Regions from separate parts of the Lactobacillus sp. JM1 genome, predicted to be linked through region 3. Evidence: a T-box and tRNA genes for the amino acid it is inferred to sense, from the RefSeq annotation. Region 3 holds a T-box; the other regions hold tRNA genes.
The links. The T-box of region 3 lies ahead of F3I00_RS06425 (valine--tRNA ligase). A T-box ahead of a tRNA ligase gene usually reads a tRNA of that ligase, here a tRNA-Val.

Region 1 (3,246 bases), 380 kb from region 3:
TATAGATAATTTGACCAATAAATATTTGGCCGAACACGAAATTAAACATGTCGAACCGTCCTATATATCTCTTCTCCATAAAACTGCTCAAAGTGATTTAATGGACGGAGTTTCACCTGAAGAGACTTTAAAGCTACAAAACTGGATCTTAATTAAGCAAAATAATGAAATTATTCGATTACTTAAAGATTTAAAAACCAAAAATAAATAAATTGAAAAATCTTACTAAATCTTGAGACTGATAATAGCCTTGATTTAGTAAGATTTTTCTTTTGAGCAAAAATCTAAGATTAGTTAAAAATCACATTTTTCCTGCGAAACCCTTAATAAGATCTAAACTACTTATTAATATACTCTTAAATAGACATATATAACTAATTTAGAGTTGTTTTTTAGCTTTTAAGATAAATGTGCTCAAAATTTGTAAAATCTCTTTGATAAGCGAATTTTTTCTTATTATAAAAACGCTACTATCATACTGAATAACTACTTTTTCTTAGCACATAAAAAAGCACATTGGAATATTCCAATGTGCTTAATTCAAAGCGGAGATTGAGAGATTCGAACCCTCGCGCCGGTATAAACCGACCTACACCCTTAGCAGGGGCGCCTCTTCAGCCACTTGAGTAAATCTCCAATGGGCCTAAATGGACTTGAACCATCGACCTCACGCTTATCAGGCGTGCGCTCTAACCAGCTGAGCTATAGGCCCCTTTTCCTTTGAAGCGGGTAACGAGAATCGGACTCGCGACTAAAGCTTGGAAGGCTTTCGTTTTACCACTAAACTATACCCGCAACTTCTTGCTTCCTAATGGCGCGAGACGGAATCGAACCGCCGACACAAGGAGCTTCAATCCTTTGCTCTACCAACTGAGCTATCGAGCCATTACGGTCCCTACCGGATTCGGACCGGTGATCTCCTCCGTGACAGGGAGGCGTGATAACCCCTACACCAAGGGACCATATTGCGGGAACAGGATTTGAACCTATGACCTTCGGGTTATGAGCCCGACGAGCTACCAGACTGCTCCATCCCGCGATGTTTTTATATAAAAAAAGCCAAGATCCTATGGACCTTGTAGGACTCGAACCTACGACCCGACGGTTATGAGCCGTCTGCTCTAACCAACTGAGCTAAAGGTCCAAGCTTACCTCTATAGCGGCGGGGGGGATCGAACCCTCGACCTCCCGGGTATGAACCGGACGCTCTAGCCAGCTGAGCTACACCGCCATCCTGTAACTTCCTGTTTAAGCTACAATCGGGAAGACAGGATTCGAACCTGCGACCCCCTGGTCCCAAACCAGGTGCTCTACCAAACTGAGCCACTTCCCGAAGTGTGCACCCTGAAGGATTTGAACCTTCAACCTTCTGATTCGTAGTCAGACACTCTATCCAGTTGCGCTAAGGGTGCATCATTATATGCCGAGGACCGGAATCGAACCGGTACGGTTGTCACCAACCGCGGGATTTTAAGTCCCGTGCGTCTGCCAGTTCCGCCACCCCGGCATGATAATGATAAGCGGAAGACGGGATTCGAACCCGCGACCCCCACCATGGCAAGGTGATGTTCTACCACTGAACTACTTCCGCATTTTTTTATTCAATTTTTATGCCGATTAAAGGACTCGAACCTTCGACCCCCTGTTTACAAGACAGATGCTCTACCAACTGAGCTAAATCGGCATGGTACGGGTGGTGGGACTTGAACCCACACGTCCGAAAACACTAGAACCTAAATCTAGCGCGTCTGCCAATTCCGCCACACCCGCTTGAGTTTTTCTGGGCCAATGAGTCGTGGCAGGCTCGAACTGCCGATCCTCTGATTAAAAGTCAGATGCTCTACCAACTGAGCTAACGACTCAATGGAGGATACAGGGCTCGAACCTGTGACCTCCTGCTTGTAAGGCAGATGCTCTCCCAGCTGAGCTAATCCTCCATTTAGCACGGCGACTGCCTACCCTCGCAGGCAGTTTCCCACCAACTACTCTCGGCGTTAAGAAGCTTAACTTCTGTGTTCGGCATGGGAACAGGTGTATTCTTCTTGCCATCGCCACCGTACTCTTTCTGAGCTTTTACACTCAAAACTGAATATAATCTTCCGCTCTAAACCTTTGAGCTTTGGTCAAGTGCTCGACTGATTAGTACTAGTCCGCTCCACATATCGCTATGCTTCCACTCCTAGCCTATCTACCTCATCGTCTTTAAGGTGTCTTACTGCTTGCGCATCGGAAATCTCATCTTGAGGGGGGCTTCGCACTTAGATGCTTTCAGCGCTTATCCCTTCCATACATAGCTACCCAGCGATGCCTTTGGCAAGACAACTGGTACACCAGCGGTATGTCCATCCCGGTCCTCTCGTACTAAGGACAGCTCCTCTCAAATTTCCTACGCCCACGACGGATAGGGACCGAACTGTCTCACGACGTTCTGAACCCAGCTCGCGTGCCGCTTTAATGGGCGAACAGCCCAACCCTTGGGACCGACTTCAGCCCCAGGATGCGACGAGCCGACATCGAGGTGCCAAACCTCCCCGTCGATGTGAACTCTTGGGGGAGATAAGCCTGTTATCCCCAGGGTAGCTTTTATCCGTTGAGTGATGGCCTTTCCATGCAGTACCACCAGATCACTAAGCCCGACTTTCGTCCCTGCTCGAGGTGTACCTCTCGCAGTCAAGCTCCCTTATACCTTTACACTCTGCGAATGATTTCCAACCATTCTGAGGGAACCTTTGGGCGCCTCCGTTACATTTTAGGAGGCGACCGCCCCAGTCAAACTGCCCACCTGACACTGTCCTCCAGAACGCTCAGCTCTGCGAGTTAGAGGATCCATCAAACAAGGGTAGTATCCCAACATTGCCTCCAGTAAGACTAGCGTCCTACTTTCTCTGGCTCCTACCTATCCTGTACATGTTTAACAAATACTCAATATCAAGCTACAGTAAAGCTCCATGGGGTCTTTCCGTCCTGTCGCGGGTAACCCGCATCTTCACGGGTATTATAATTTCACCGAGTCTCTCGTTGAGACAGTGCCCAAATCATTACACCTTTCGTGCAGGTCGGAACTTACCCGACAAGGAATTTCGCTACCTTAGGACCGTTATAGTTACGGCCGCCGTTTACTGGGGCTTCAATTCAAACCTTCGCTTGCGCTAAGCTCTCCTCTTAACCTTCCAGCACCGGGCAGGTGTCAGCACCTATACGTCATCTTACGATTTTGCAGATACCTGTGTTTTTGATAAACAGTTG
Region 2 (3,246 bases), 390 kb from region 3:
TGTTTCCAGGTGTTATCCCAGTCTCTTGGGCAGGTTACCCACGTGTTACTCACCCGTCCGCCGCTCGCTTGTATCTAGTTTCATTTGGTGCAAGCACCAAATTCATCTAGGCAAGCTCGCTCGACTTGCATGTATTAGGCACGCCGCCAGCGTTCGTCCTGAGCCAGGATCAAACTCTCATTTTCCTTCTTGAAAATGAGCTTTTTATCGTTTAGCTCTAAAACTTTCTTTGAGTTATCTCAAATTTATTGCTTGCGAATTGACTTCGCTTTTGTTTGGGATTTTTATATCCCGCACACTTTCAGCGAAACTTTGTTCAGTTTTCAAGGTACTACCGTTGCCGTGTGACAACTTTTATATTATATCATGCCTCTTGAGTTTTGACAAGCTTTTTTCTCTTTCTCATCTCTCTCAAATGACAGCTTTATAATATTATCATCTTTCTGCTCTCTTGACAAGCTTCTCGCTTTGCCTCAAACAGCATGTATTACTTTACAGACTTTAAATCAAAGGAAAATAAAATGCTCCATTAAAAAATGAAGCACATCTGCAAAGCGGAGATTGAGAGATTCGAACCCTCGCGCCGGTATAAACCGACCTACACCCTTAGCAGGGGCGCCTCTTCAGCCACTTGAGTAAATCTCCAATGGGCCTAAATGGACTTGAACCATCGACCTCACGCTTATCAGGCGTGCGCTCTAACCAGCTGAGCTATAGGCCCCTTTTCCTTTGAAGCGGGTAACGAGAATCGGACTCGCGACTAAAGCTTGGAAGGCTTTCGTTTTACCACTAAACTATACCCGCAACTTCTTGCTTCCTAATGGCGCGAGACGGAATCGAACCGCCGACACAAGGAGCTTCAATCCTTTGCTCTACCAACTGAGCTATCGAGCCATTACGGTCCCTACCGGATTCGGACCGGTGATCTCCTCCGTGACAGGGAGGCGTGATAACCCCTACACCAAGGGACCATATTGCGGGAACAGGATTTGAACCTATGACCTTCGGGTTATGAGCCCGACGAGCTACCAGACTGCTCCATCCCGCGATGTTTTTATATAAAAAAAGCCAAGATCCTATGGACCTTGTAGGACTCGAACCTACGACCCGACGGTTATGAGCCGTCTGCTCTAACCAACTGAGCTAAAGGTCCAAGCTTACCTCTATAGCGGCGGGGGGGATCGAACCCTCGACCTCCCGGGTATGAACCGGACGCTCTAGCCAGCTGAGCTACACCGCCATCCTGTAACTTCCTGTTTAAGCTACAATCGGGAAGACAGGATTCGAACCTGCGACCCCCTGGTCCCAAACCAGGTGCTCTACCAAACTGAGCCACTTCCCGAAGTGTGCACCCTGAAGGATTTGAACCTTCAACCTTCTGATTCGTAGTCAGACACTCTATCCAGTTGCGCTAAGGGTGCATCATTATATGCCGAGGACCGGAATCGAACCGGTACGGTTGTCACCAACCGCGGGATTTTAAGTCCCGTGCGTCTGCCAGTTCCGCCACCCCGGCATGATAATGATAAGCGGAAGACGGGATTCGAACCCGCGACCCCCACCATGGCAAGGTGATGTTCTACCACTGAACTACTTCCGCATTTTTTTATTCAATTTTTATGCCGATTAAAGGACTCGAACCTTCGACCCCCTGTTTACAAGACAGATGCTCTACCAACTGAGCTAAATCGGCATGGTACGGGTGGTGGGACTTGAACCCACACGTCCGAAAACACTAGAACCTAAATCTAGCGCGTCTGCCAATTCCGCCACACCCGCTTGAGTTTTTCTGGGCCAATGAGTCGTGGCAGGCTCGAACTGCCGATCCTCTGATTAAAAGTCAGATGCTCTACCAACTGAGCTAACGACTCAATGGAGGATACAGGGCTCGAACCTGTGACCTCCTGCTTGTAAGGCAGATGCTCTCCCAGCTGAGCTAATCCTCCATTTAGCACGGCGACTGCCTACCCTCGCAGGCAGTTTCCCACCAACTACTCTCGGCGTTAAGAAGCTTAACTTCTGTGTTCGGCATGGGAACAGGTGTATTCTTCTTGCCATCGCCACCGTACTCTTTCTGAGCTTTTACACTCAAAACTGAATATAATCTTCCGCTCTAAACCTTTGAGCTTTGGTCAAGTGCTCGACTGATTAGTACTAGTCCGCTCCACATATCGCTATGCTTCCACTCCTAGCCTATCTACCTCATCGTCTTTAAGGTGTCTTACTGCTTGCGCATCGGAAATCTCATCTTGAGGGGGGCTTCGCACTTAGATGCTTTCAGCGCTTATCCCTTCCATACATAGCTACCCAGCGATGCCTTTGGCAAGACAACTGGTACACCAGCGGTATGTCCATCCCGGTCCTCTCGTACTAAGGACAGCTCCTCTCAAATTTCCTACGCCCACGACGGATAGGGACCGAACTGTCTCACGACGTTCTGAACCCAGCTCGCGTGCCGCTTTAATGGGCGAACAGCCCAACCCTTGGGACCGACTTCAGCCCCAGGATGCGACGAGCCGACATCGAGGTGCCAAACCTCCCCGTCGATGTGAACTCTTGGGGGAGATAAGCCTGTTATCCCCAGGGTAGCTTTTATCCGTTGAGTGATGGCCTTTCCATGCAGTACCACCAGATCACTAAGCCCGACTTTCGTCCCTGCTCGAGGTGTACCTCTCGCAGTCAAGCTCCCTTATACCTTTACACTCTGCGAATGATTTCCAACCATTCTGAGGGAACCTTTGGGCGCCTCCGTTACATTTTAGGAGGCGACCGCCCCAGTCAAACTGCCCACCTGACACTGTCCTCCAGAACGCTCAGCTCTGCGAGTTAGAGGATCCATCAAACAAGGGTAGTATCCCAACATTGCCTCCAGTAAGACTAGCGTCCTACTTTCTCTGGCTCCTACCTATCCTGTACATGTTTAACAAATACTCAATATCAAGCTACAGTAAAGCTCCATGGGGTCTTTCCGTCCTGTCGCGGGTAACCCGCATCTTCACGGGTATTATAATTTCACCGAGTCTCTCGTTGAGACAGTGCCCAAATCATTACACCTTTCGTGCAGGTCGGAACTTACCCGACAAGGAATTTCGCTACCTTAGGACCGTTATAGTTACGGCCGCCGTTTACTGGGGCTTCAATTCAAACCTTCGCTTGCGCTAAGCTCTCCTCTTAACCTTCCAGCACCGGGCAGGTGTCAGCACCTATACGTCATCTTACGATTTTGCAGATACCTGTGTTTTTGAT
Region 3 (3,246 bases):
AAAGCGTCGCAGCCGTTGCTCGCGCAAAAGAGGCCGGTATCAGAACGGTAATGATTACAGGTGACCATAAGGTTACTGCGGTAGCTATTGCTAAAAAGATTGGTATTTTTAACGACGGAGATATTGCTTTAACTGGTTTAGAGTTAGATGCTTTAAGTGATGAAGAACTAGACCAAGAAATTGAAAAAGTCGCAGTTTATGCTCGTGTTTCTCCAGAAAACAAAATTAGAATTGTTAACGCGTGGCAAAGAAAAGATCATATTGTATCAATGACTGGTGATGGCGTTAACGATGCTCCCGCCCTTAAGAAAGCTGACGTTGGTGTAGCAATGGGTATCACAGGTACAGAAGTATCAAAAGATGCAGCAAGTATGATTTTAACTGATGATAACTTTGCTACAATTATCAAAGCTGTTGCAAATGGTAGAACAGTTTATGAAAATATCAAAAATGCGATTGGTTACTTATTATCGGGTAACTTATCGGCAATTATTACCGTTTTATTTGCTTCAATTGCTGGATTGCCAGTACCATTTGTTGCAGTACAACTTTTATTCATTAACTTAGTTACTGATTCGCTTCCAGCTTTAGCAATCGGAATGGAGCCAGGAAATCCTGATATTTTAAAGCGTAAACCACGCGATCCTAAAGCTAGTTTGTTAGATAAACCATTTGTTACTCAAATCAGTACGCAAGGCTTCTTAATTTCGTTAAGTGTTATTACTGCATTCTTAATTGGCTTAAAAGACAGTCCTGCAATTGCATGTACTATGGCATTTTCAACTTTAACATTTGCACGTTTGCTTCACGGTTTTAATTGCCGTTCACAACATAGCATTTTTAAAATTGGATTTAAAAACAATTGGTACAGTTTAGCAGCCTTTGCATTGGGCACTGCACTTTTAGTCTTAATTCTCTTTGTACCAACACTTCATGGCTTATTTGCTGTTCAACCATTAAGCGGACAAGAAGTTTGGCTAATCGTGATTTTAGCAATTATTCCGACAGTTTTAATTCAGTTGGTAAAAGTAATCAGAGAAAATAGAGGTTAATTCTCACCTTTTCTCTTGTTTTCTTTCATGCTATAATTATAAACAAAGCAGGAATCAAGAGGAGTAAATTCGTATTACAGAGAAAAGTCAGTATGCTGAGAGACTTCAGAATTTTACGAGTAGCTTGATTAGCTGATTAATTGAACTTTAGTAGGTTAATCCGGACACTTCAGCACCGTTATCGCTTATAAGAGAGGTATACAATTGTATACTTAACGTAGGTGGTACCGCGGAAAATTTCGTCCTAGACAATTATTGTCTGGGACTTTTTTATTGGAGGAATTTTAATGACAGATTTAGCACCTAAATATAATCCTAATGAGGTTGAAAAAGGTAGATATCAAGAATGGCTTGATGAGGATCTTTTTAAGCCATCTGGCGATAAAAAGGCTCACCCTTATTCAATTGTTATTCCACCACCAAATGTAACTGGAAAATTACACTTAGGACACGCTTGGGATACCGCAATTCAAGATACATTAATTCGTTTTAAGCGAATGGAAGGCTATGATACTCTTTACCTTCCAGGTATGGATCATGCTGGTATTGCTACTCAAGCTAAAGTGGAAGCAAAGTTGCGTAAACAAGGTAAAGACCGTCACCAGATGGGACGTGAAGCTTTTGTTAAGCAAGTTTGGGACTGGAAAGATGAATATGCAAATATCATCAAGGGTCAATGGGCTAAAATGGGACTATCTCTTGATTATTCAAGAGAAAGATTTACTTTAGATAAAGGTCTTTCAAAAGCCGTTAGAAAAGTTTTCGTTCAATTATATAACGAAGGACTAATTTATCGCGGTGAATATATTATTAACTGGGATCCAGAATTACAAACTGCTCTTAGTGATATTGAAGTTATTCACAAAGACGATAAGGGTGCATTTTACCATGTAAAATACCCATTTGCAGATGGATCAGGCTTTGTTGAAATTGCAACTACTCGTCCTGAAACTATGTTTGGTGATACAGCTGTAGCTGTTGCACCAGGGGATGAGCGTTATAAAGATATTGTAGGAAAAGAATTAGTTCTTCCACTTGTTGGTCGTCATATTCCAATTATTGAAGACCAACACGTAGATCCAGAATTTGGTACTGGTTTAGTTAAGATTACGCCAGCGCACGATCCTAACGACTTCCAAGTAGGTAACCGTCATAATCTTGAAAGAATTAACGTAATGAATGATGACGGAACTATGAACGAAGAAGCTGGTAAGTATGCTGGTATGGATCGTTTTGAAGCTCGCGAGGCTCTAGTTAAGGACTTAAAGAAAGAAGGATACTTAATTAAAGTTGAACCAATTGTTCACTCAGTTGGTCACTCTGAACGTTCTGGCGTTCAAGTAGAGCCTAGACTTTCAAAGCAATGGTTCGTTAAGATGAAGCCACTTGCCGAAGAAGTTCTTAAGAATCAAAAGACTGATGGTAAAGTTAACTTTGTGCCAGAGCGATTTGAAGGTACTTTGAACCACTGGATGGAAGATGTTCATGATTGGGTAATTTCTCGTCAATTATGGTGGGGTCACCGTATTCCAGCTTGGTACAACAAGAAGACTGGTGAAACTTACGTTGGCGAAGAAGCACCTAAAGATATTGAAAACTGGGAACAAGATCCAGATGTTCTAGATACTTGGTTCTCAAGTGCACTTTGGCCATTTTCAACATTAGGCTGGCCAGATACTGATAATCCAGACTTTAAGCGTTACTTCCCAACTAACACTTTAGTTACCGGATATGACATTATTTTCTTCTGGGTATCAAGAATGATCTTCCAAGGTCTTCACTTTACTAAGAAGCGTCCATTTAAAGATGTTGTTTTGCACGGTTTAATGCGAGATGAACAAGGACGCAAGATGAGTAAATCACTTGGTAATGGTGTTGATCCGATGGATGTTGTTGATAAGTATGGTGCCGATGCTCTACGTTGGTTCTTATTAAACGGTACTGCTCCTGGTCAAGACACTCGTTATGATCCAAAGAAATTAGCTGCTGCTTGGAACTTTATCAACAAAATTTGGAATGCAAGTCGTTTTGTAATTATGAACTTGCCTGAAGATGCAAAACCTGCTCACATGCCAGACACTACGCAGTTTGATTTAGCAGATAGCTGGATTTTTGATAGATTAAATCATACTGTATCAGAAGTTACTCGTTTATTTGATGAGTATAAGTTTGGTGAAGCTGGTCGTGAACTATA

Region 1: it encodes a tRNA-Val, which carries the amino acid that the T-box ahead of F3I00_RS06425 (valine--tRNA ligase) is inferred to sense. The anticodon was not compared.
Region 2: it encodes a tRNA-Val, which carries the amino acid that the T-box ahead of F3I00_RS06425 (valine--tRNA ligase) is inferred to sense. The anticodon was not compared.

Annotation. Positions count from the first base shown of each region.
Region 1 covers NZ_CP044412.1:1,640,102-1,643,347, forward strand. Annotated here, with positions in the region: gene F3I00_RS08425 (hypothetical protein) at 1-211, shown strand, start outside; tRNA gene F3I00_RS08430 (tRNA-Ser) at 547-636, opposite strand; tRNA gene F3I00_RS08435 (tRNA-Ile) at 639-712, opposite strand; tRNA gene F3I00_RS08440 (tRNA-Gly) at 725-795, opposite strand; tRNA gene F3I00_RS08445 (tRNA-Phe) at 813-885, opposite strand; tRNA gene F3I00_RS08450 (tRNA-Asp) at 890-962, opposite strand; tRNA gene F3I00_RS08455 (tRNA-Met) at 966-1,039, opposite strand; tRNA gene F3I00_RS08460 (tRNA-Ile) at 1,071-1,144, opposite strand; tRNA gene F3I00_RS08465 (tRNA-Met) at 1,158-1,231, opposite strand; tRNA gene F3I00_RS08470 (tRNA-Pro) at 1,260-1,333, opposite strand; tRNA gene F3I00_RS08475 (tRNA-Arg) at 1,339-1,412, opposite strand; tRNA gene F3I00_RS08480 (tRNA-Leu) at 1,422-1,507, opposite strand; tRNA gene F3I00_RS08485 (tRNA-Gly) at 1,520-1,591, opposite strand; tRNA gene F3I00_RS08490 (tRNA-Thr) at 1,612-1,684, opposite strand; tRNA gene F3I00_RS08495 (tRNA-Leu) at 1,686-1,770, opposite strand; tRNA gene F3I00_RS08500 (tRNA-Lys) at 1,790-1,862, opposite strand; tRNA gene F3I00_RS08505 (tRNA-Val) at 1,865-1,937, opposite strand; rRNA gene rrf (5S ribosomal RNA) at 1,943-2,059, opposite strand; rRNA gene F3I00_RS08515 (23S ribosomal RNA) at 2,120-3,246, opposite strand, start outside.
Region 2 covers NZ_CP044412.1:1,646,735-1,649,980, forward strand. Annotated here, with positions in the region: rRNA gene F3I00_RS08520 (16S ribosomal RNA) at 1-185, opposite strand, end outside; tRNA gene F3I00_RS08525 (tRNA-Ser) at 556-645, opposite strand; tRNA gene F3I00_RS08530 (tRNA-Ile) at 648-721, opposite strand; tRNA gene F3I00_RS08535 (tRNA-Gly) at 734-804, opposite strand; tRNA gene F3I00_RS08540 (tRNA-Phe) at 822-894, opposite strand; tRNA gene F3I00_RS08545 (tRNA-Asp) at 899-971, opposite strand; tRNA gene F3I00_RS08550 (tRNA-Met) at 975-1,048, opposite strand; tRNA gene F3I00_RS08555 (tRNA-Ile) at 1,080-1,153, opposite strand; tRNA gene F3I00_RS08560 (tRNA-Met) at 1,167-1,240, opposite strand; tRNA gene F3I00_RS08565 (tRNA-Pro) at 1,269-1,342, opposite strand; tRNA gene F3I00_RS08570 (tRNA-Arg) at 1,348-1,421, opposite strand; tRNA gene F3I00_RS08575 (tRNA-Leu) at 1,431-1,516, opposite strand; tRNA gene F3I00_RS08580 (tRNA-Gly) at 1,529-1,600, opposite strand; tRNA gene F3I00_RS08585 (tRNA-Thr) at 1,621-1,693, opposite strand; tRNA gene F3I00_RS08590 (tRNA-Leu) at 1,695-1,779, opposite strand; tRNA gene F3I00_RS08595 (tRNA-Lys) at 1,799-1,871, opposite strand; tRNA gene F3I00_RS08600 (tRNA-Val) at 1,874-1,946, opposite strand; rRNA gene rrf (5S ribosomal RNA) at 1,952-2,068, opposite strand; rRNA gene F3I00_RS08610 (23S ribosomal RNA) at 2,129-3,246, opposite strand, start outside.
Region 3 covers NZ_CP044412.1:1,255,505-1,258,750, reverse strand. Annotated here, with positions in the region: gene F3I00_RS06430 (cation-translocating P-type ATPase) at 1-1,052, shown strand, start outside; T-box leader at 1,094-1,302, shown strand; gene F3I00_RS06425 (valine--tRNA ligase) at 1,340-3,246, shown strand, end outside.